3 linked regions of the Halioglobus japonicus genome follow. The protein of the gene in region 3 interacts with the protein of the main gene of each other region in a pairwise test. Links are inferred from orthologs where the notes say so. Each region holds a gene or a part of one and is shown on either strand. Other genes may lie near its edges.

What was found. Proteins that work in one complex are often made in the same cells at the same time.
Region 1: the proteins of ssb (region 3) and recO interact in binary tests that used the Escherichia coli proteins (3 or more experiments, as listed by UniProt). The link is inferred for Halioglobus japonicus from one-to-one orthologs.
Region 2: the proteins of ssb (region 3) and BST95_RS03870 interact in binary tests that used the Escherichia coli proteins (3 or more experiments, as listed by UniProt). The link is inferred for Halioglobus japonicus from one-to-one orthologs.

Annotation. Positions count from the first base shown.
Region 1 is NZ_CP019450.1:2,065,392-2,070,803, reverse strand. What follows is about bases 1-2,881. They hold recO (DNA repair protein RecO), read right to left. Parts: upstream 1,859-2,881; coding sequence 1,142-1,858; downstream 1-1,141. Other genes in these bases: rnc (ribonuclease III), read right to left, coding at 2,767-2,881; era (GTPase Era), read right to left, coding at 1,878-2,777; acpS (holo-ACP synthase), read right to left, coding at 766-1,137; cysM (cysteine synthase CysM), read right to left, coding at 1-725. In the rest of the region: more of rnc, read right to left, coding at 2,882-3,459; BST95_RS09720 (DUF4845 domain-containing protein), read right to left, coding at 3,456-3,842; lepB (signal peptidase I), read right to left, coding at 3,888-4,727; lepA (translation elongation factor 4), read right to left, coding at 4,749-5,412. UniProt on the Escherichia coli protein: Involved in DNA repair and RecF pathway recombination.
Region 2 is NZ_CP019450.1:806,755-812,266, forward strand. The notes cover bases 1-2,981. They hold BST95_RS03870 (primosomal protein N'), read right to left. Parts: upstream 2,596-2,981; coding sequence 406-2,595; downstream 1-405. Other genes in these bases: rpmE (50S ribosomal protein L31), read left to right, coding at 2,801-2,981. In the rest of the region: more of rpmE, read left to right, coding at 2,982-3,019; BST95_RS03880 (thermonuclease family protein), read left to right, coding at 3,030-3,863; BST95_RS03885 (malic enzyme-like NAD(P)-binding protein), read left to right, coding at 3,934-5,184; BST95_RS03890 (penicillin-binding protein 1A), read right to left, coding at 5,198-5,512.
Region 3 is NZ_CP019450.1:1,346,679-1,354,671, reverse strand. Bases 5,062-7,993 are described here. They hold ssb (single-stranded DNA-binding protein), read right to left. Parts: upstream 6,821-7,993; coding sequence 6,302-6,820; downstream 5,062-6,301. Other genes in these bases: BST95_RS06430 (MFS transporter), read right to left, coding at 6,929-7,993; moaB (molybdenum cofactor biosynthesis protein B), read right to left, coding at 5,062-5,267. Also shown: ppk2 (polyphosphate kinase 2), read left to right, coding at 1-420; transcription termination factor Rho, read left to right, coding at 600-1,868; BST95_RS06450 (molybdopterin molybdotransferase MoeA), read right to left, coding at 3,544-4,740; more of moaB, read right to left, coding at 4,737-5,061. UniProt on the Escherichia coli protein: Plays an important role in DNA replication, recombination and repair. Binds to ssDNA and to an array of partner proteins to recruit them to their sites of action during DNA metabolism. Acts as a sliding platform that migrates on DNA via reptation.

The DNA of each region.
Region 1 (5,412 bases), 720 kb from region 3 along the record:
CGCTCAGATTCCGGTTGGGAAATATCGAGCACCCGATCGACTCGGGCGGCATCATAGATCGCCGGTAGATAAGCCTCCGGCCAGCGGCGAATCCCAGGGATACTGGAACCATCTTCGGGTTGCAGGCCGACAATCTGGATGTCGGGATTCTGCTGTTTGAGGTAGGCCGAGGTCCCCATTATGGTGCCTGTCGTGCCCATTGAACTGACAAAGTGCGTGATGGTGCCGTCGGTCTGCTGCCAGATCTCCGGCCCTGTGCCGGTCAGGTGGGCGCGCGGGTTGTCCGGGTTGGCGAACTGATCCAGCACCCGACCCTCGCCGCGAGCCTGCATCGCCATAGCCAGATCCCGGGCGCCTTCCATGCCCTCCTCCTGGGAAACTTCGACCAATGTGGCGCCATAGGCGGACATGGACAGTTTGCGCTCATCACTCATATGCGAGGGCATAATCAGCGTGAGCGGATAGCCGCGAATGGCTGCGGCCATGGCCAGGGCAATGCCGGTATTGCCACTGGTGGCTTCTATCAGAGTATCGCCGGGCTGGATATCGCCGCGGGCTTCAGCCTGAGCGATCATGCTGATGGCAGGACGGTCTTTAACCGAGCCAGCCGGGTTATTCCCCTCCAGCTTGACCAACAGCGTGTTACTGGTCTCACCGGGTAGGCGCTGCAGGCGCACAAGGGGAGTATTGCCAATACAGGCTTCTATCGTTGGATAGTCAGGCATTGCTTTTCACATTCTATTTCGCACCGCGCAGTGTACAGGCTCAGGACAACACCGCAAAGGCAACGACACAGTCGGTTTCATCTGCCAGGCTGAGCAAAACCCTGGCACCGCCCCGGGTCCTGGCCACTTCCAGTGCGCCGCCACTGAGCACCACACCGGGGGCCCCGTTCTCATCGTGAACTATGCATATATCCTGCCAACTCACCCCCCGCCCAATACCCGTTCCCAGGCATTTTGCAACCGCCTCTTTGGCCGCAAAGCGCTTGGCGAGCAAATTGCCAGGACGCGAACTGGCGACGTATTCCACACGCTCCTCGGGGGTCAGGATCCGCTCAACAAAGCGATCACCCAGGCGCCCCAACACCTCGTCGATGCGCTCGAATTTCAGAATATCGGTGCCTATCGCTATCACTCAATCACTCCTGTGGTTGGGCGCGAAACAACTCGCGACTGCGCAAGGGTGCGTCTCCCAGGTGCACTGCCAGCGCCTGGCGCATCAATCGACGCGCCGTCAGCCGAGCGCTGCCATCGAACACCCCGGCGGCTATTTGCAGTAAATCCTCGCCCAGATAAGCGGGGCGATTCTGGGCATTGCTGCCGGCGCAAGGCAGCAGGCCTGTGTCCGGATCGAAAAGGTACCACGTGGCTGCATCGAGCGGTTCGCCGCTGCTGCCCTCCCGGTCCAGATCCAGCCGATATCCCAGTTCGTCGAGCAGCTGTAGTTCGAAGCGCCGCAGCACGTGCTCCACATCGACACCCTCACCCAGGGCTTGCACGGCGGCGGCATAGCCTGCAAACAAGCGCGGATGAGGGTCGTGGCGATGCAACAGACGCACCAGGATCTCATTCAGGTAAAGGCCGCTGTAGAGACGTTCACTGCGCAAGTGGGTGGCGGGCCCCGCCGACTCCACCTGGGTAAGGGTCTTGAGCTCGGAGCGACCGGTAAAACTGATCAACAGTGGTGAAAATGGCTGCAGCAGCGCCGCCTGGCTGCCACCGCGGGTTTTGCGCCGTGCTCCCTTGGCCACAAGACTGACGCGGCCGTGTTCGGCGGAAAAGACTTCCAGAAGGTTACTCGAATCCCGATAGGGGCGGCTGTGCAGCACGTAGCCTGGTTGCAGCGATACTCGCATGGGCTACACCGGCGACGGTTCAGATATCGTCGTAGCCGAGACTGCGCAAAGCGCGCTCATCGTCAGACCAACCCGATTTGACTTTCACCCACAGCCGCAGCATCACTTTATTATCGAACAAGCGCTCCATATCTCGGCGCGCTTCAGTGCCGATCGAACGCAGACGACTGCCCTTCTCACCAATAATGATTTTTTTCTGTCCGTCGCGCTCGACAAGAATCAGCGCGGAGATATGCACAATGCCCTCGTCGTAGGCAAACTCTTCGATTTCCACGGTCACAGCGTAGGGCAACTCGTCGCCCAACTGGCGCATGATTTTTTCGCGCACGATCTCCGCGGCAAGAAAGCGCTGGCTGCGGTTGGTAATCTGTTCTTCAGGAAAAAAGTGCTCTGACTCCGGCAGGTATTTGAGAATCTCTGCCTCCAGTTCATCGACGTTGTGCTGCCGCAGCGCCGAAGCAGGAATCACCGCCTTGAAATCGGCTTTATCGGCCAGCATCTGCAGGTGGGGCAGCAATACGGCCTTATCGTCCAGCAGGTCTACCTTGTTCACCACCAGTACCGCTGGCAGACCCGATTGCACCACCTGTTGCAGGACCATTTCGTCCTCGTCGGTCCAAGCGGTGCGGTCAACCAGAAACAGCACCAGATCCACATCTTTGATCGCCGAACTCGCAGCTCGGTTCATATAGCGGTTGATGGCCTTCTCAGCGGCCTTGTGCAGCCCGGGTGTGTCGACAAAAATAATCTGGTGATCGTCCTCGGTCTTAATGCCCAGCACCTGGTGGCGGGTCGTCTGGGGCTTGCGCGAGGTGATACTGATTTTCTGGCCGAGTATGTGATTGAGCAGCGTAGACTTGCCCACGTTCGGGCGCCCGACAATGGCGACATAGCCACAGCGTTTGGATTCACTTGCCATAGGCGTTCAACCTCTCAAGCGCAGTGCGAGCAGCGGCCTGCTCGGCCTTGCGACGACTGCTCCCCGCACCTTCCACCACCAGCGCCGGCTTGGTGAGACGGCAGGCGACATGGAACTGCTGATTGTGATCATCGCCGAGCACACCGAGTAATTCGTACTCGGGCAGTGGCTTGCCACGCCCCTGCAAGTACTCCTGCAGACTGGTCTTGGCGTCCTTACCCGCGCTGCCCAGGTCCAGTTCTTCAAGTCGCGTACTAAACCAGGCCAGCACACAGCGGCGACAGGTTTCGACATCGCTGTCGAGTAAAATAGCGCCGGTCACGGCCTCCAGGGCATCCGCGAGAATAGACGTACGTCGCCTTCCACCGCTCTTGCGCTCGCCGGCGCCGAGGGTCAAATGCTCACCCAGCTCCAATTCCTGAGCTACCTCCGCCAGGGTGTCACCTTTAACCAGGGCGGCGCGCATGCGACTCATATCTCCCTCGCGGGCATCGGGAAACTTGTGGTAAAGCTGTTCGGCAATGATGTGATTTACGATGGAGTCGCCGAGAAACTCCAGCCGCTCATTGTTGCGGTTACCGGCGCTACGATGGGTCAGCGCCAGCTCAAGCAGACTGCGGTCTGCAAACTCATAACCGAGAGCGCGCTGCAGGCGCGCGGCCTTTAGCTCGCGGTCATTCACTTGACGTTGGGCTGTCCCGCCACGAACAGCAGGTCGTCAAAACGCAGCACCAGATCGAGATTGGCGATGGCATTGACCCGGCCCTCGTAGCGGCCATCGATATACATCTTGCCGCCCTTGCGATAGAACTGGACGTCCTTCACCTTGATCGCCTTGATCTGGTTGGAGTTAAACAGGTTGGCCAGGCGCCGACGCATCTCGCCAATGGTCGTCACATTGGGTTTGTGTTCGTCGGAGATCGTTGTGAGGATGTGTTTGATGGACTCATACTCAGAGTACACCGGGACAATTTTCACGATGCAAAGCACATAAAAACCGGCCATCATGGCGATGATCAGACCACCGAACAGGCCCATACCTGCTTGACGTTGACGTTGACGCATATCCGCTTCCCCTGAGCTATTCCGTTTGCTGCTAATTAATTATAGTCATTCAATCAGGCCAACGCGGCTGAAGCTGGGGATACTCAGGAACGAGTCCCAGTGCATCCAGATCGCGAAAGCCTTGCCTACTATATCCTTTTCGGGGACCTGACCCCAAACGCGACTATCGGAGCTATTGTCGCGATTGTCGCCCATCATGAAGTAGTGTCCCGGACGCACCAGCACCGTGAAGTCACGGGGCATGCGGCCCTCGTCGACCTGCATCAGATGGCGGGCCTCGCCCAGCGTCTCAAGACCAACACGCTGACGCACATTGGGACCCGGAATAATGGCCACTTCTTCGCGACTGACCTGTTCGCCATTCACAAACAGGCGCTTATTGCGGTAACTCACCGTGTCCCCGGGCAAACCGACCACGCGTTTGATGTAGTAGGTGTCATTCATGTGGGGCGGGAAAAACACCATCACATCACCGCGCTCCGGTTCATTCAGGTCCGCGACTTTGGTGCGCGTTACCGGAAGGCGGATGCCGTAGGTGAACTTGTTCACCAGGATGTAATCGCCCACCTGCAGCGTGGGAACCATGGACGACGACGGAATCTGGAACGGCTCGACCAGAAACGAGCGCAACACGAACACCACAAACAAGACCGGGAAGAACGACCGCGCATATTCGACCACCACCGGCTCCGCAGCCTGGCTGGCTACGCCGGCGCGAAACTGCTCTCGCTGCGGGCTGCCCTCTGCCTCCCAATCCGGGTACTGCTCCTGCAGTCCAGCAATGGTCTTGCGTCGCCCTGGGGCCAGAAACAGCGCATCCAGCAGCCATACCAGGCCGGTACCGCCGACCAGGATGACCAGGATCAGGGGAAAATCGATTGTCATACCACTCATTCAGGGTCCGTCCTAGCTGTCTACCTTAAGTACTGCGAGGAAAGCCGACTGGGGGATTTCCACGCTGCCTACCTGCTTCATGCGTTTCTTGCCCGCTTTCTGCTTCTCGAGCAGCTTCTTCTTTCGGGTCGCGTCGCCACCATAACATTTTGCGGTGACGTTCTTGCGCAGGGCTTTCACCGTGGTACGCGCCACAATCTTGCCGCCGACGGCTGCCTGGATCGCCACGTCAAACATCTGCCTTGGAATGAGCTCTTTCATTTTTTCGGTCAGCGCACGACCGCGATACTGTACCTGGTCTTGGTGGACAATCACTGCCAGCGCATCGACGCGATCGCCGTTAATCAGCACGTCCAGGCGCGACAGTTTAGCCGTTTCAAAACGCTCAAAACTGTAGTCCAGAGAGGCATAGCCGCGGCTGACCGATTTCAGGCGATCAAAGAAATCCAGCACCACTTCGGCCATGGGGATGTCGTATACCACCTGCACCTGGGCGCCGAGGAACTGCATGTCCTTCTGTACACCACGCTTCTCTACACACAGGGTAATCACATTACCCAGATAATCCTGGGGGACCAGAATATTGCAACGGGCGATGGGCTCGCGCATCTCCTCGATATCAGCCACGTCCGGTAGTGATGAGGGGTTATCGACCTTAATGGTTTCACCGTTTTTG
Region 2 (5,512 bases), 540 kb from region 3 along the record:
CTGGCGGACGACCGCGCGGCTGCTGCCCTGGGACAGGAAAAAATTGATAAAGCCGGGCCGGCAATCTCAGTGCGATCGAGAATATCGGAGACAGGCAGAGCCTCACAGATCAGCGTGGCCAGATCCCTGGGCTTCATGCCGGCGGCCTTGGCCAGGGTCAGCGCAATATTACTGGCCAGGTCACCGTGGCTTTTGTCTTTGGTGCGATCAATCTGGATGCGAGGGGTGGTGTCGGCCGGGAGCTGTTGCTGCTCGACCAGTGCCGCCAGCGCCTGTTCAATCAGCTGGGAGATTTGTTCCTTCATTGCGGGGGAGATTACCTGCGTGTATTGGTTCTGGCGCCGCGATTGGCGCAATGGGCGTATTATCGCCGCTCGCGGCGCCGAAGGCCAGACACAGGCGGTCTTAGAACATGTCCTGGGGGTCGATGTCGACCGACCAACTGAGATTGCGGGCCACTTTCTGGCGCTGGGCGATACTGACCAGTAGCCGCGCGGCCCGGTGAACCTGGGCTCGCTCGCCGCCGTGAATCAGCAACTGGGCCCGGAACCGACCGGCCCGGCGCTGCATGGGGGCGGGTAGCGGGCCAATCAGGGCCACGCCGGCGGGCATCTGACGCTGGGCGTTGTGACGCAGTGTCTGCAGGAAGTGTTCGCCCTGGCGGGCGTCGGTGCAGTCGCTGCGCAGCAGGGCGAGGTTGCCCGTCGGTGGCAGGTTGCGCTCTAAGCGCTCCGCCAGCATGGCCAGTGCTTGCTCGTGATAGGTCTGGCTCAGGGTGCCCTGCAGGCACGGATGCTCAGGGTGGTGGGTCTGGATCAGTACCTGGCCACCGGTGTCAGCGCGTCCGGCGCGTCCGGCCACCTGGGTCAGCAGTTGGGCAGCGCGTTCTTCACCGCGAAAATCGCCGCTGAATAACAGCGCATCCATGTCGATGACGCCCACCAGGGAGACCGCGGGGAAATGGTGGCCCTTGGTAAGCATCTGGGTGCCCAGCAATATGCAAGGCTGGCCTTCATTAACCTGATCGACCAGCGCCTGCATGGCCTCCCGGCCCTGCATGGAATCGCTGTCGACGCGATACAGGGCGGTGTCCGGGAATCGTTGCCTTAGAAACTCTTCTGCTTGTTCTGTGCCCACTCCCTGGGTAAGTAATTGCTCACTGCGGCACTGTGGGCAGCTACCCGGCAGTGGCTCGCTGTGACCGCAGTGATGGCAGCGCAGACGGCGCTGGCGGCGATGCAGCGTCAGGCGTGCGTCGCAGTGGTTGCAGTCGGCGATCCAGCCGCAGTCGTGGCACTGCACGGTCGGAGCAAAGCCGCGCCGATTGAGAAACAGAAGGGACTGTTCGCCCCGGGCCAGTGTATCCCCCACGGCCTTGACCAGGGCTTCCGACAGGCCGGCCTGGAGCGGCTGACGGCGTACATCCAGAACGGTGAGTTGGGGGAGCTCGCCGCTACCGGCTCGCTCGGTGAGGCGGTGGTGCTGATAGCGGCCCTGCAGCGCATTGTGCAGGGTCTCCAATGAGGGCGTGGCACTGCCCAACAAGACCTGGCAGCGCTCGAGCTGGCCGCGCTTTACCGCCACATCCCTGGCAGAATAGCGGAAACCGTCCTGCTGCTTGAAAGAGCTGTCGTGTTCCTCGTCGACCACGATCAGGCCGGGATCGACCATGGGGGTCAACACCGCAGAGCGCGTGCCAATGACAATCCGTGCGATACCGGTGCGCGCGGCCTCCCAGGCCCGCTCGCGCTGGACCTCGCCGAGGCCCGAGTGCAATACGGCGATATCGGTATCAAAGCGCTGCTCAAACCGCGCCAGGGTCTGAGGCGTGAGCCCAATTTCCGGAATCAGGACCAGGGCTTGCTTGCCCTGGGCCAGGCAGTGGGCAATCAGCTGCAGATAAACCTCGGTTTTGCCCGACCCGGTGACGCCCTCGAGCAGATGGCAGCTGAACCCCTCTGAGGTTGCTATCAGTGCCTGTAGCGCCTGCGCCTGTTCGTTGTTGAGCGCCAGGCCCGGTCGAGCGCTGGCGTGGCAGTGGGCGGGAGATATCTCGCAGGGTTCTGCTAGCCCTTTGTCCTGCAGGGATTTCAACGCCGGGCGTTTGATGCCTGCGGCGGCCAATTGCTGGCCGCTGGTGGGGCCTTGCTGGCGCAGGGCCGCAAGCGCCTCTGCCTGACGCGGCGAGCGCCCCAGTGCGCCCTCGCCCAGGCCCTTGCCCTGGGTGGTTAATTGCCAGCCGGGAATAGTCAGGCCGCGGTGCGGGTTGCCTTTGCGCAGGCGGGTGGGGAACGCCGCCGCCAGGACTTCGCCGATCGGGTGCTGATAGTAGTCGGCGGCCCACTGGCAGAGTTTCTGGAGGGTCTTCGGTAGCAGTGGTTCCGGATCCAGCAGCTCGCTGGCTTGCTTGAGCTCGAAATCGGTGGATTGAGGATCTGCCATGACTTCCACCAGCACGCCGCAGAGCTCGCGGTGGCCAAAGGGAACGCTGAGCCGTTGCCCCGGGCGCAGCTGCGCCGATTGGCTGCCTGCCGGCGGCAGGTAGTCGAACAGCGCGCGCAGGGGCGTTGGCAGGGCCAGACGCAGTATGGTCACGGTTGGGGGTCGTCCTGGGGTCAAAACGCCAGTGTAACAACCGGTTGCGTGCCCCGCCAAAGGCGACCTCAATGGCGCGAAAACGGCCAATATTGAGTACTTGCTAATCGGGCAGGGTCTGGTAATATGCGCGCCTCTTTTTCTCCAGCAACCGGATGCGGTGCCCGACAGGGATCGGGTGGCGGCATCATTAAGGAGCTATACAATGCAAGCTGAACTACATCCCAAGTACGAAACCGTGACTGCTACCTGCAGCTGCGGTAACAAGATCGAAACTCGCTCTACCCTGTGCCAGGACCTGCACATCGACGTGTGCTCGAAGTGCCACCCGTTCTTCACAGGTAAGCAGAAGATTGTTGATTCCGGCGGCCGTGTAGACCGCTTCAAGAAACGTTTTGGCAGCCGCGGCACCAAGAAAAGTTAAGCGTCAAAACGTGCTGCGCTTCGTCGCAGAGCAGAAAAAGCGCCGACCCACCGCGAGTCTGGCGCTTTTTTTATGTCTGGCCGTCAGTGCTTGCGATGGCGCCGGGAGCCCCGCAGGCAGCGCCTCGACAGCGGTCGCGCAGTGCGCCGCAGATCCCGCGACCCTGCGCAAAGCCGCGGTAGAACATGTCTACGATGGCGACACGCTACGGTTGCGCGGTGGTGAGCGTGTTCGGCTGGTGGGGGTGAACACACCTGAGCGGGGTCGAGATGGCGCTGCCGATGAGCCATTCGCTGAAGAAGCCCGGCGTACCTTGCAGGACCTGACCCGTAGTGGCGAGGTTTGGTTGGCCGATGCTGCCCAAGCACGGGACCGCCATGGGCGGCTGCTCGCCTATACCTTCGATGCCCAGGGCAATAGCCTGTCGGCCCAGTTGCTTGCCCAGGGCATGGGCTTTCACGTTGCCATCGCTCCCAATACTGCCTACGCCGATTGTCTGGCAGTTGCGGAGTCAGGGGCGCGCGCTGCCCGGCGGGGTGTGTGGGGTGAGCCTTTCTATGCGCCGGTGCGCATGGCCGATCTCGGCCCTGGCGACGGTGGATTCAAGCGGGTCCGCGATGTGGTGACCCGGGTGTCCTTCAAGGATAACGGCTGGTGGGTGCAGCTGGGGGGCAAGTTGGGGGTCAAGATAGCTGAACCGAACCAGGCGGCGTTTAAGCGGTCTGAGCTGAGGCGTCTGGAGGGTCGGGAAGTCGAAGTGCGCGGCTGGCTGGTGCCCAGAGACGGTGGTTGGTGGATGCTCACCCTCGGTCATCCCGAGATGCTGGAAATGAATCCTTCGTAGCGTAAATTATCACCTTGTGGCAGTAGCCGCTTTTCATTATTCTCTCACTCCTTTTTTTCGGGGATACTCCATGTCAGAAGAGCTGATGCAAGATGCGTTGGATTACCATGCGCTGCCAACGCCGGGCAAAATCAGTGTGGAATTGACCACCCCCGCCGAAACCCAGCGAGACCTCTCACTTGCGTATTCACCCGGTGTCGCTGAGCCCTGCCGTGAAATCGCCGCCGATGTCGAGAACGCCTATCGCTATACCGGCAAGGGCAATCTTGTGGCGGTGATCAGCAACGGTACCGCTGTATTGGGCCTGGGCAATCTGGGCGCACTGGCCAGCAAGCCGGTGATGGAAGGCAAGGCGCTGCTGTTCAAACGTTTTGCGGGCATTAACTCCATCGATATTGAAGTTGAAACCGAAGATGCGGGCGAATTTATCGATACGGTTGCCCGTATTGCCACGACCTTTGGCGGCATTAACCTGGAAGACATCAAGGCACCCGAGTGTTTTGAGATTGAGTCTGCGCTGATTGAGCGCTGCGATATTCCGGTATTTCACGATGATCAGCACGGTACCGCGATTGTGACCGCGGCCGGGCTCGTGAGCGCGCTGGAAATTCAAGGCAAGCGGATTGAAGACGCCGTAGTAACCTGCCTCGGTGCCGGTGCCGCAGCGATTGCCTGCATGCGCTTGCTGATCAGCCTCGGTGCGCGCCGGGAAAACATTTATATGCTGGACCGCCGCGGTGTGATTTATGAAGGCCGCGAAGGGGTGAACACCTACAAGCAGGAGTTCGCCAATCGCACCGACAAGCGCAGCCTGTCAGATGCCATCAGTGGTGCAGACGTCTTTATCGGCCTGTCCGGAGCTGATCTGCTCAGCCCGGAAATGCTGCTGTCCATGGCGGACCGCCCGGTGGTCTTTGCCTGTTCCAACCCCGACCCGGAGATTAAGCCGGAGCTGGCACTGGCGACCCGGGATGATCTGATTATTGCCACCGGCCGGTCGGACTACCCTAACCAGGTCAACAATGTGCTGGGCTTCCCCTTTATTTTCCGCGGCGCGTTGGATGTGCGTGCCAGCGCCATTAATGAAGAGATGAAGGTGGCAGCGGTACAGGCGCTGTGCGACCTTGCCAGGGAACCGGTTGAGCAGGCTGTGCTCGATGCCTGTGGCGTGGAATCACTGGCGTTCGGGCCTGAGTACATCATACCCAAGCCCATGGACAGTCGTTTGCTGGGGCGCCTTGCGCCGGCGGTGGCGCGGGCAGCGATTGAGTCGGGCGTGGCCCGGGTGGCGCTGCCGGAGGACTACGCGCCCACGCTCTGATCCAGGTTCGGGGTCAGAAAATATCCTGTACCAGATCGTCCGTGCCCTGACTCCCGGGGCTCAGGCTGTCGCCGTCCTTGCCGCTGCTGGCAGGGACATGCTCCTGACGGAAGTACTCAAAGATTGCTTTGGGGTTTCGCGACCCTGCCAGCAGGCCCGTTTCCGGGTCGATTTTCACGTTGACGATACCCGGCGGTAGTCGGCGCTCCCGGTCTTCACTGTTTGCTAGCGCCAGGCGCATGTAATCAATCCAGATGGGCAGCGCGGCGGTACCGCCAAATTCGCGGCGTCCGAGGGGGGTGTAGTTGTCGAAACCTACCCATGTCGT
Region 3 (7,993 bases):
ATGGATTTTTGCACTCAGGAGCAGTATCAGGAATTTATGCTGCAGGCGCCTGCACTGGAACTCATGATGGTTCGCAGCGACATCCACCTGTTCAAGTTCTGGCTGACCGTTGGCCAGGAAGAGCAGCAAGCGCGGTTCAATAAACGTCGCCAGGATCCGCTGAAGCAGTGGAAGCTGTCTCCTATCGACGAGGCGGCCCAAAGCCGCTGGGATGACTATACCCAGGCAAAAGAAGATATGTTTTTTTATACCGATACGGCCCACGCGCCCTGGACGATTGTGAAATCCTCAGACAAAAAACGCGCCCGCATCGCCTGCCTGCAACACTTTCTGAGCTCACTGGAATACCCGGAAAAGCGTGACGATTTGCTCCATATGGACCCGCTTATCGTCGGTCAGAGCGAATACGCCATCGGCTAAAAAACGATCTAAAATAGCTATAGACGCCCTTACCGACCCGTGCTACATTTTGGTCTGTCGCACACTTCTGTGCAGCAATAAAAACTCTGCTACTCAACTTTTTAGCTTCACCCGGCCGGCAGCAGCCGCGCGCATGTATCTAATTCTTTTTCCTTTCACGCCTCTATTGCATCGCATTTATGAATCTTACTGATCTGAAGAACAAACCCACCCAGGAACTCATCGATATTGCCAAGGAGATGGGCATTGAAAACATGGCCCGCTCACGGAAGCAGGACATCATCTTTGCCATTCTCAAGCGACACGCCAAAAGCGGTGAAGATATCTACGGTGACGGTGTATTGGAAATTCTCCAGGACGGCTTCGGCTTCCTGCGCAGCGCTGACAGCTCTTACCTGGCTGGCCCCGACGACATTTATGTCTCGCCGAGCCAGATCCGCCGCTTCAACTTGCGCACCGGCGACACCATTTCCGGCAAGATTCGCCCGCCGAAAGATTCCGAGCGCTACTTCGCATTGCTCAAGGTTGGCGAGGTTAACTTCAGTAAACCTGAACAATCCAAGAACAAGATCCTGTTCGAAAACCTGACGCCGCTGTTCCCGGATGAGCGCCTGACTCTTGAAAAGGGCAACGGCAGCTCCGAGGACCTCACCGGCCGCATCATCGACCTGGTGGCCCCGATTGGTAAAGGCCAGCGTGGCCTGTTAGTAGCACCGCCCAAGGCCGGTAAAACCATCATGATGCAGAACATCGCCCAGGCGATTATCAGCAACAACCCTGAGTGCTACATCATCGTACTGCTGATCGACGAGCGTCCCGAAGAAGTGACAGAGATGCAGCGCTCTGTCGGTGCCCGCGGTGCCGAGGTCGTTGCGTCGACCTTCGATGAGCCACCCTCGCGCCACGTGCAGGTGGCGGATATGGTTATCGAAAAGGCCAAGCGCCTGGTGGAGCACAAGCGTGACGTTGTGATCCTGCTCGACTCCATCACCCGTCTGGCACGTGCGTACAACACGGTTATCCCCTCGTCCGGCAAGGTACTTACCGGTGGTGTAGACGCCCACGCTCTGGAACGCCCCAAGCGCTTCTTTGGCGCCGCGCGGAACATCGAGGAAGGCGGCAGCCTGTCCATCATCGCTACCGCCCTGATCAATACCGGCTCCAAAATGGACGAGGTGATTTACGAGGAGTTCAAGGGCACCGGTAACATGGAACTGCATCTGGATCGCAAGGTGGCTGAAAAGCGCGTGTATCCCGCAATCAACATCCGCTCTTCCGGCACTCGCCGCGAAGAACTGCTGACCGGCGATGAAGAACTGCAGCGCATGTGGATCCTGCGCAAGCTGCTGCACGGCATGGAAGATCTGCCCGCGGTGGAATTCCTGATCGACAAGCTCAAGGACACCAAGACCAACGACGAGTTCTTCCTGTCCATGAAGCGCAAGTGACGTTGCCCTCGGCAATGTCATCCCTGCGAAGGCAGGGATCCAGGGGTTCTGCAGTCATAGATCATCTCGAACCAGACAATTAATCAAAGAGCCGGTTCAATTCCCGATGAATACTTGTTCTTTGTCCAAAAGGCCAGTGAATTCCCGCCTGCGCGGGAATGACGGGGAGCAGAAATGAAATACAAAGACCTCCGCGACTTTATTGCCGAGCTTGAACAGCGCGGCGAGCTGGTGCGCATTACCGCGGAGGTCGACCCTAATCTTGAGATGACGGAAATCGCCGACCGCACCCTGCGGGCCGGCGGTCCGGCGCTGCTGTTCGAAAATCCCAAGGGGTTCGACACACCGGTGCTGGCCAACCTGTTCGGCACCGAGCAGCGGGTGGCACTGGGCATGGGTGGAGAGAATGTCACCGCCCTGCGCGAGATCGGGGAGCTACTGGCCTATCTACGCCAACCGGACCCCCCAAAGGCTTTCGCGACCTGGCCGACAAGGCCCCGGTACTCAAAAAAGTCCTCAACATGGGCCCGAAGATGGTCCGCAACCCACCCTGCCAGTATCACGCCAAGCAGGGCGACGAAGTCGATCTGTATCAACTGCCGATCCAGACCTGCTGGCCCGGCGATGCGGGCCCGCTGGTCACCTGGCCGCTGGTGATTACCCGCGGTCCCGATAAGGAACGCCAGAATCTCGGCATTTACCGCATGCAGTTGATCGGCAAAAACAAGCTGATCATGCGCTGGCTCTCGCACCGCGGTGGCGCTCTGGACTATCGCGAATGGCAATTGAAGCACCCGGGCAAACGCTACCCTGTGGCGATTGCCCTGGGCGCAGATCCGGCCACGACGCTGGGAGCGGTAACGCCTATTCCTGACCCGGTGTCTGAGTACGCTTTCGCCGGCCTGCTGCGGGGTTCCAAAACCGAGCTAGCAGAGTGCTTCACACCACTATGCAGGGAACACGGCCTGCAGGTACCCGCCAGCGCAGAGTACATACTCGAAGGCTATCTGGAACCCGGAGAAGAGGCCGACGAGGGCCCCTTTGGCGATCACACCGGCTACTATAACGAAGTCGAGCGCTTCCCGGTATTTACCGTTGAGGCGATTACGCACCGCGAAGATCCCATATACCACAGTACCTACACTGGCAGACCGCCCGATGAACCGGCCGTACTCGGCGTCGCCCTGAACGAAGTCTTCGTGCCGCTGCTGCAGAAGCAGTTTCCCGAGATCGTGGACTTCTACCTGCCGCCCGAGGGCTGCTCCTATCGGATGGCCGTCGTCACCATGCGCAAGGAATATCCCGGCCACGCCAAACGGATCATGCTCGGCGTGTGGTCATTCCTGCGCCAGTTCATGTACACCAAGTTTGTCATCGTCACCGATGAAGACGTGAATGCCCGCGACTGGAAAGACGTGATCTGGGCCATGACCACGCGCATGGACCCGCAGCGCGACAGCGTATTCATCGAGAACACCCCCATCGACTATCTGGATTTCGCGTCACCTGTGGCTGGCCTTGGCTCCAAGGTGGGCTTTGATGCGACCAACAAGTGGCCAGGAGAAACCGACCGCGAATGGGGTGAGCCGATTGCCATGGACCAGGCCGTAAAAGACCGGGTCGACGAGCTATGGGACGAGCTGGGCATCTCCTGACCGCCCCAGCTCGACAGACCTCACAAATCCAACAACAAGACCTCGACCTCATCACCAGGGGCAACCGTTGTCCCCACAGGAATGACCGCCAGGGCATTGCTGTAACTGACAGAACTCAACACGCCTGAACTCTGGTTGGAGAGGCGCTTTGCAACCAGGCCAGTGCTGTCTCGCTCGACAATCACCCGCAGGTAATCCTGCCTGCTACCGGCACGCTTGACGGCAAAGTCGGCCCGCGCCACCAGCGAGGGTGCGGGCGCTTCCGCCAGGCCCTGCATACGCTGCAGAAAAGGTCTTGCCACCAGTTGAAAGGTGACAAATACCGATGTGGGGTTGCCGGGCAGCCCAATAAACGGCGTGTCACCGATGCGGCCAAAGGCCAGGGGCTTGCCGGGCTTAATGGCGAGTTTCCACAGCGACAGTGCACCAAGGCGCTCTACCTGTCCTTTCACGTGGTCTTCTTCGCCAACGGAAACGCCGCCAGAGGTGATAACCACATCGGCGCGCTGTGCCGCAGCCTCCAGGGCATCTCCGGTAGCCTCAGGGGTATCCGCCACCATGCCACCGTCGACAAACTCCATACCCAGCGAACGCACCAGGCCCGCCAACGTATAGCGATTGGAATTGTAGAGCTGACCCGGAGCGAGTTCGCCCTGCCCAGGCTCAACCAGCTCATCGCCCGTCGACAGCACGGTCACGCGCAGCGGCCGGTACACCGCCACCTGCGCACGCCCGACCGAGGCCAGCAGGCCAAGGTCCTGCGGCCTGAGACGGCGGCCGCGCACCAACACGGTTGCGCCGCGGGCAATATCCTGGCCGCGAGGGCGGACATTGGCCCCCGCCTCGAGGGGATGATGAATACGCAGCTGGCCTTCTTCCTCAGTACAGTTTTCCTGCATGGCCACAGCATCAGCGCCGGGAGGGATCTCAGCACCGGTAAATATTCTGGCTGCCGTACCCGGCTCAAGTTGTTCACCTACCTGACCCGCCGCGATACGCTGCGCGACCGGCAATAATTGTCCCGCATCAGCAGCGCGCAGGGCATAACCGTCCATGGCAGAGTTGTCATTGAGCGGCACATCTATCGGCGAAGCGACATCTTCCGCCAGGGTCAGCCCCAGGGCATCCATAACGCAGACATACTGAGGTTCGGGCGGCACAGGTGCCTGGCTGACTACCTGGGCCAGCGCATCAGCCAGCGGAGTCAGGCCGCTCAAGCGTGCTGGCTCCTGACGCGCAATACACCGACAAAATTACAGGGGCGGTAAGTCGAATCGAGTTGGTCGCGGATCAGGCCGCCCCAGGCAGTGCGACAGGCACCGGTGGAGCCCGGCATACAGAAGATCACCGTGTTATTGGCCAGGCCCGCGAGTGCCCGAGACTGGACTGTGGAGGAACCGATTTCCTCATAAGACAGGGCGCGAAACACTTCGCCAAATCCGTCGATGGACTTATCGAACAGCGGCGCAACCGCTTCCGGAGTCGAATCACGCCCTGAAAAGCCGGTACCGCCGGTCACCAGCACCGCCTCAATCGCATCATCGGCAATCCAGGCCGAGAGTACCGCTCGAATCTGGTAAATATCGTCGATCACTATCTGCTTGTCCCGCAGCGCGTGGCCGGCGTCGCCCAATGCCTCCACCAGAAATTGTCCGGAGGTGTCATTTTCATCGGTACGGGTGTCCGAAACTGTCAGCACAGCCACACCCAGGGACTGGGGGCTGTCGTCGGTGGCCTTGGCCATGGAGAGAACTCCTTATGCTTGCTGTTCGTAGTATTGCTTGACCATATCGCCGATCGTATTGCGCCAGGGCAACTGCTTGATCGCGAAGGTATTGCGGATTTTGCTGCACTCCAGAGAGCGGTTGAGACTGGGAGCATCTTCCGACAATTGCTGCAGTTCCACCGGCTCAGGGCTGACGTCGCTAAACTGCGTAGCCGCGGCCAGCACGGATTCGGCGAATTCGTAGTAGGTCGCCGTCTCGGAGCTGCAGTAGTGGAAAAAGCCCCACAGTTCAGCCCCCTGCTGAGCTGGTCGATAATCGCCGAGACCACCCGGGCGCCGTCATCCGAAGACACCGGGCAACCGCGCAGGTTGTTATCCAGCACCAGCTGCTTGCCGCGGCGCATATCGCCCAGCATCTGCGTCACCAGGTTGGGTCCATCACTGGCGAAGACCGGCCCCAGCCGCAGAATAAGGTGACGGTCACAATTCTCTCGCACGACCTGTTCAGCGGCAGCCAGTAACGGACCCACCCCCTCCTCGCTATCGGGAATATCGTCTTCGTTGTACATGCGGTCGAGCTTCCCGGAGAACACCCGGGCACTGGACACAAACAAATGGGCGGCGCCATCACGCTGACAGCACTTTGCCACCCAGTGACTGCGTTTCAGATCGAGATCGCCAATCTCCTGACCACTGTCAGCCACCGCTTCAATGCGAATATCCACTACCAATTCTGCATCAACGCGGCGAATAGCCTTCTTGGCCTGGCGCTCACTTTTCCAACGCGATGCCGCCCACGTCACACTGGTGACCTCGTGCCGCCCCTTGTCAGCGAGAAATTCGCCGAGGGCACGCCCCAGCGGGCTGTCAGAACCGAGAAGAAGAACGCGCAAAATGTAACAACTGTCGTGAGTATGGATGCCAGAAAGGTAACATATTTGCCGGCCAGTGGGCGTCGCGGCCGGTAAATTCGGAAAAAGTACCGGTGGGAGCCCCCAAAACCCAGAAAGGCCGCTAAATGCGGCCTTTCAAGGGAGCGAAACACGGTTTCGTCAGAACGGAATATCGTCGTCGAAATCGCCGAAATCCTGAGGGGCAGGTTGTGCCGCGGAAGCCGGCGCGCTCTGCGGCACTGCCGCGGCGCCACCGGATTGTCCTTGCGGTGCCTGGCTGAAGCCACTGTCACCGCCGTAACCACCCTGTTGACCACCGCCAGCACCGCGGGGGTCGAGCATCTGCATTTCGTTGACGAGGATTTCGGTGGTGTAACGGTCCTGGCCGGACTGATCCTGCCATTTCCTGGTTTGCAGAGAACCCTCCACATACACCTTGGAGCCCTTTTTCAGGTACTCACCGGCAATTTGGCCCAGGCGATAGTTGCCCCGATCGCGGAACACGACCCGGTGCCACTCGGTGCGCTCTTTCTGTTCGCCGGTCTGGCGATCCTTCCAGGTCTCACTGGTAGCGATGCTGGCGTTGGTCACTGCCCCACCGTCCGGGAAGAAGCGGGTCTCCGGGTCGTTACCCAGATTGCCGACGATGATCACTTTATTGACTCCGCGTGACGCCATGGAGGTTCCTCTCAATACTGGTAATAAGATTATTTTTGCGAACGCAGGACTATAACAATCCCCTGCCGTGAAAGCGACCGCCGCCTGTCATCAAAAGGCGGCGTGCGCCTAGTCTCTCGCGGGCGCAGAAGCCGCCAGGTTCACGCTCGCGAACCCGGGCAGTGACAGCAGCCACCAAAGCCCGCCCAGCGCCACGCAGGCGGCAAACAAGGCCGACTGGCCACCGGTTTGCAGCAGCCAGCCACCGGCCGCGCCACCGGCAAAAGCACCGAGAAACTGGCAGGTGGAGAACACGCCCAACGCGGTTCCCTTGCCGCCGGGGAATACAGCCTTGCTCACCAGAGATGGCAGCGTGGCTTCGAGGTAGTTGAAGCCGATGAAAAACACCCACAGGCCAAGGTAGATCGCGAGCGGAGCTGGGGTGCTCGCCATCAGGCCCAGTGCGCCTACCACCAGCGTAATTGCCACCAGAAAGACCTCGCGGAGCCTACCCTTGCGCTCGGCGAGTATCATCAATGGCACCATACCCAGCAGCGACAGGGCGAGAGCCGGTAGATACACCTGCCAATGACTGTCTCGCCCCAGACCCGCCACATCACGGAGCAGCTGGGGCACCACCAGAAAGCAGGCCATCAAGACGAAATGCAGGCAGAACACCCCAAAATTCAGCCGCAGCAGATGGGTATTGGCCAGGCTGCGTGCCAACAAGGCGCCGCGCAGGCCAACCTCATCGTGCTGCATGCCCCGCGGCGGCGTGGGTACCAGTGCTACCACAATCAAGATACCGCCAAGCGCCAGTACCGCGGTGAACCAGAACACCAGCGACAAACCACCGGCCGTGGCCAGTACAGGCCCCAGGATCAGCGCCAGCGCGAACGACATGCCAATACTCATCCCTATCACCGCCATAGCCTTGGTGCGCTGCTCATTGCGGGTCAGATCTGCGGCCAGAGCCATGACAGTGCTGGCAATGGCACCGGCTCCCTGGAGCGCGCGCCCGGCGATAATGCCGTAAATATCATCGGCCATCGCGGCCAGACCGCTGCCCAGGGCAAACACCAGCAGGCCACCGATAATCACCGGTTTGCGACCAATGCGGTCGGATAACCAGCCCAGGGGGATCTGCAACAGCGCCTGACTCAAGCCATATATACCCAGTGCCAGGCCAATGGC